2 regions of the Brevibacillus sp. MER 51 genome follow, and region 2 is predicted to be linked to the other one. Evidence: predicted binding sites of a transcription regulator. Region 2 holds the regulator's gene; the other holds the start of a gene.
The links. Region 2 encodes CtsR, which represses protease genes until heat stress. Its sites were predicted from a motif close to ATGGTCAATAAAGGTCAAACA; they were not measured.

Region 1: the regulator CtsR is predicted to act here: its motif matches at 1,398-1,418, upstream of M3630_RS10390 (ATP-dependent Clp protease ATP-binding subunit).

The regions. Positions count from the first base shown of each region.
Region 1 is NZ_JAMAUS010000004.1:137,274-139,680, forward strand. Features, by position in the region: gene M3630_RS10380 (TetR/AcrR family transcriptional regulator) at 1-135, shown strand, start outside; gene M3630_RS10385 (MFS transporter) at 201-1,340, shown strand; gene M3630_RS10390 (ATP-dependent Clp protease ATP-binding subunit) at 1,459-2,407, shown strand, end outside.
Region 2 is NZ_JAMAUS010000023.1:1,563-3,969, reverse strand. Features, by position in the region: gene mcsB (protein-arginine kinase McsB) at 1-589, opposite strand, end outside; gene mcsA (protein-arginine kinase activator protein McsA) at 609-1,127, opposite strand; gene M3630_RS28045 (CtsR family transcriptional regulator) at 1,144-1,608, opposite strand; gene M3630_RS28040 (HAD hydrolase-like protein) at 1,796-2,407, opposite strand, start outside.

The sequences.
Region 1 (2,407 bases), on a different contig from region 2:
CGATCTGCGGTGGATTTGGCTAGCCTATTTTTAAGCAGTTACTACGGCTTCCGTGTGTTGAATACATCCACACAGAATCGGACATTGGCTGAACAAATCATGAATGGCACGATAGAATCTATCTTCGGCGCGTAATGCGCTCTTTTTTTGAGTGATTTTTGTACCGATTGTTACAATAATTAGATAAGGAGTGTTCCTTTATGCCGTCGATGATTTATTTGTTAGCGGTAGCGATTTTTGCTATGACGACTTCTGAATTTATGGTGGCTGGGATGATGAATGAACTTGCCGATGATTTTGGCGTGTCGATCCCATCCATCGGGTATTTCATTACGGCGTATGCAGGGGCAATGGTGATAGGAGGTCCCGTCCTGTCAGCAACTCTCTTGCATATTCGCCGAAAACAAGCGCTGCTTTCTTTGGTTGCCGTCTTCTTTATTGGTCAAGCGTTAGGGGCAATAGCTTGGAATTACGAGTCGATGATGCTTGCTCGTATCCTAACGGGTATTGCTTCATCCGCAGCGTTTGGCATCTCCGTCAGTATTTCAGCCAGCTTGGTTCCCCCTCATTCACGAGGAAAGGCTGCTTCGATTGTCTTGGCAGGCTTAATGATTGCTACTGTCATCGGGCTCCCTCTGACAACCGTGATTGCACAATATTTCGGCTGGAGAATGAGCTTTTGGGCTGTTGCGGTAGCCGTATTATTATCAGGGATCTTGATTCAATGGATGCTCCCTTCCTCCGCACAAAGAGACCAGATGAATGGAAAGGATGAGCTTGCCAGTTTTCAAAATCCACACCTTTGGGCCGCGTATGCAACGAGTATGCTGATCATTGGTGGTACGTTCGCAGCGTTTAGTTATTTTACTCCGATTCTTACCGGTGTAACGGCATTTTCGGATGCGAGTATCCCGTATTTGCTTGCCCTTTACGGTATCGCGACCGTGATCGGAAATAGCGTGATTGGCAGACTTGCCGATCGCTTTACCATGCGAATCCTTGTAACGGGATTAAGCATACTCCTAGGGGCATTGGTTCTGTTTGCGGTAGGTGCCGAAAATAAATGGATCGCAGTGCTGTCCATTGTTCTGATTGGGTTGACGGGCGTAGCGATGAATCCGGCCATGATTGCACGCGTCATGAAAACAGCAGGCAGTGGGACGATGGTAAACACGGTACATACTTCCTTTATTACATTGGGAGTTGCCATTGGTTCTTCTTTAGGTGGGATCGGAATCAGCAGTGGCTATGGACTTGTTTCACCATTGTGGGTAGGTGCTTGTTTAGCTGTAATCGGGTTACTTTCAATCGTTCCCTACCTGAAAAAGAGCAAAGTGTAAAAAACCATACAATCCCTCTTGAAAGTCAAAGATGGTCAAACTATAATAAAGTCAACGAAGGTCAGGAAAGGTCAAAGATCTTCTGAATTCCAAAACAACGCTTTTGGGGGGATTGAATATGCATTGTGAAATCTGCAAACAACGAGAAGCAACTGTGACAGTTCATATACGTGTACAAAATCAGCAACAAAAATACGATTTGTGCCAGGATTGTAAAACAAAGCTGACTAACAAAATGGGAGTGGGCATGGGCTTTAGTCCTTTCTCCTCTTTCTCTGGACTGGATGAGTTCCTGCAAGGCTTTGCCCAAGGCCGGGTGAATCCGGGCAAGTCTTCCGGCCAACCGCAGCAACAATCACCAGAGCGCGGTGGAGGCATCCTCGATGACCTGGGCCGTAATCTAAACGATGCGGCACGTGCCGGACTGATTGACCCTGTGATTGGACGCGAACAAGAAATCGAGCGTGTCATTGAGATTTTGAACCGACGCAACAAAAACAATCCGGTTCTGATCGGGGAGCCAGGCGTCGGGAAGACGGCGATTGCGGAAGGCCTCGCTCTGCGCATTACGGAAGGGCAAGTACCGACCAAGTTGAAAAACAAGCAGGTGTACATTTTAGATGTCGCCTCTCTGGTGGCAGGGACGGGAATACGCGGACAGTTCGAGGAAAAAATGAAGCAAGTAATTGCCGAGCTGCAGAAACGCAAAAACGTCATCCTGTTTGTGGATGAGATTCATCTCTTGGTGGGAGCAGGCTCTGCGGAAGGCTCCATGGATGCAGGGAACATCCTGAAGCCTGCACTGGCTCGCGGTGAGTTGCAATTGATTGGAGCAACTACGCTAAAAGAGTATCGCGTCATTGAAAAAGACGCTGCTCTGGAGCGCCGTCTGCAGCCAGTTATGGTCAAGGAACCAACCGTAGAACAAGCCATCGAGATTTTAAAAGGATTGCGTCCGAAATACGAAGCATTCCACCAAGTCGCTTACTCGGATGATGTCATCCGTGCCTCCGTGGAATACTCCCATCGTTACATCCAGGATCGATTCTTGCCTGACAAGGCGATTG
Region 2 (2,407 bases):
AAATTCTGCTGATCTGCTGCGTCATCACCAGAGCGGGCAAGTGCAGCATCACGGATGCACGAATTCCCGTACCCACATTGGTTGGGCAACTTGTAAGATATCCACGTGTCTCATCGAACGCGTAGTTCAAGTTTTTCTCAAAAATGTCGTCTATCTTCGTACCTATTTCCCATGCCTCGTTCAAACGAAACCCGGGTAATAGTACCTGTATTCGAATGTGATCTTCTTCATTAACCATAATGCTGACAGACTCATCTTTCCGAAGTAATACGGCACCTTTGCGAGATTCCTCTGCCAGATGGGGGCTAATTAGATGCTTTTCTACGAGCACGCGTTTTTCTAACGGGTTAATTTGATCCATATGGATAGCCTGGAGCTGATGCCGTTTGCGCATTGCCTCCGAATCGCTTACTTCCGTTACCTTTCTGACGACTTCCTCGCCCTGCGAGTCCGTTGCCAATAACGGAAAGGGGTGCTGGCGCAGGTTACGGGCGATACGCAGCCGTGTACTAATGACAATGTCGGAATCAGGACCTTCTCCTTTCATCCAATTGCTCCACGGGTTTTGCATAAACTGCTTTTGGGACATAACCAGCTAACCTCCCTTGCTACGATTGGGCCATTTTTTGTTCCAATGCTCGAATTCGATCACGCATTTCTGCTGCCTTCTCGAACTCTTCACTGGCGACATGACTTTGCAGCGCTTGCTTTAGTTGCTCCAGCTCTTTACGGATCTTCAGTTTGCCACCGGTGCGCTCTGGTACTTTTCCACTATGCTGTGTGTTTCCATGAATCCGGCGGAAAAGTGGGTCCAGTCGATCTCCCAAAAAGGTGTAGCAATCACTACAGCCAAATCGGCCGCTTTTACTAAATTGAGCATATGTGAGTCCACATGTTTCGCATTGAAGCGGCTTATTCGTTGCCGTTTCGCGTCCATTCTTTTGCATGGGATCAAATTTTAAAAGTCCTGACAGGAGATTGTTGATGCTGAAGTTGTGAAAGCCGGTAAAGACGTCCCCTTTTTCATGAGCACACTGCTCGCAAATATGGTATTCGGTTTTTTCGCCATTGACGATTTTCGTCAAATGAAGTGTCGCCGGTCGTTTTCCGCATTCCTCACAGTTCATATCATCATACCTCCTTTTACTTCAACAAGATTGCTGCGATCATCTGCTTTAAAATATTTGCCCGCAAACGATCCCGCAATTCAGCTTCTAAGGTCAATACGTTTCTCGAGGTAGCGATTTTCATCAAGGTGGCTTCTCTGATGTTGACTAATCCTTCCTCAAATAGTCTTTCTACGATCGCATTTCCCACGCTTTGACTGATGCTCTCACCAATCAGTTCTTCTGTTAGCAATTCTTGCAAGCGTGCTTTGCTGACAATCTGCACCTTGCGTATGCGAATATACCCGCCGCCCCCGCGCTTACTCTCTACGATGTAGCCTTTTTGAACGGTAAAGCGCGTATTGATGACGTAATTGATCTGAGACGGCACACATTGAAAATGGTCGGCAAGCTCACTACGCTGAATCTCGATCGATCCATTGGGACTGTTTGTAATGATGCTTTTCAAGTGATGTTCAATGATGTCCGAGATGTTACGCAAGTCATCGCCTCCTATTCCTCTGTGTATGTTCTTATGAGGTACCTATTGACTTTGACTATCTTTGACTTTAATTATAATGGGTTTAGTGCGTGCCCGCAAGTGTCCCTTACACATTCTAGTGTGGGCAAAAGAGGGTCGCTTGAAACTTGGACATGATCAACAAAAAAACCACTCCCTGAGGAATGGTTTATGCCTGTTTTTGTGTATTGGTGTCGATTGCTGGCAAATGATTTAGTAGCTGTGAGAAGCTGGTAATGATGATATCTGCCCCATCAAGCTCGCCTGGTTTGGCAAAGCCAAAGTCGCATCCAATGGTAAATAAACCGTTTGTTTTGCCTGCTTCCACATCGGAGTGACGATCTCCTACCATGACGGCTTGCCCGATTTTATAATCAGACAACAATTTTGCTACCAGATCATTTTTGGAATGCGTACGGAAACGGCCAGCGGAGTACAGGTCGGTCATCAGCGGTTTTAACTCGTATTCCTGACAAATGGCATCGATATATTCTTCCTGCCCATTGCTTGCTACAAACAATGCAAATCCTTTTTCATGCAGCTTTTCTAAGGTTGATTTTACATCCGGGTATAGCTCAGTCACTCGTTCTTTGAGTAACTGGATTTCATTGTCTAGCAAGAAGGCGTCTGCTGAGTGAATGGCTTCCTCACTCGCGCCCGGTAGCAATTTGTCCCAGATCTGCTCGATCGTCATTCCCAATACATTGATCAGTTCACTTTCGTCAGGGGTTTCTCCTTGCCATAGCCCTTTTTGACGAAGCTGGTCAAACGTTCGGATAAA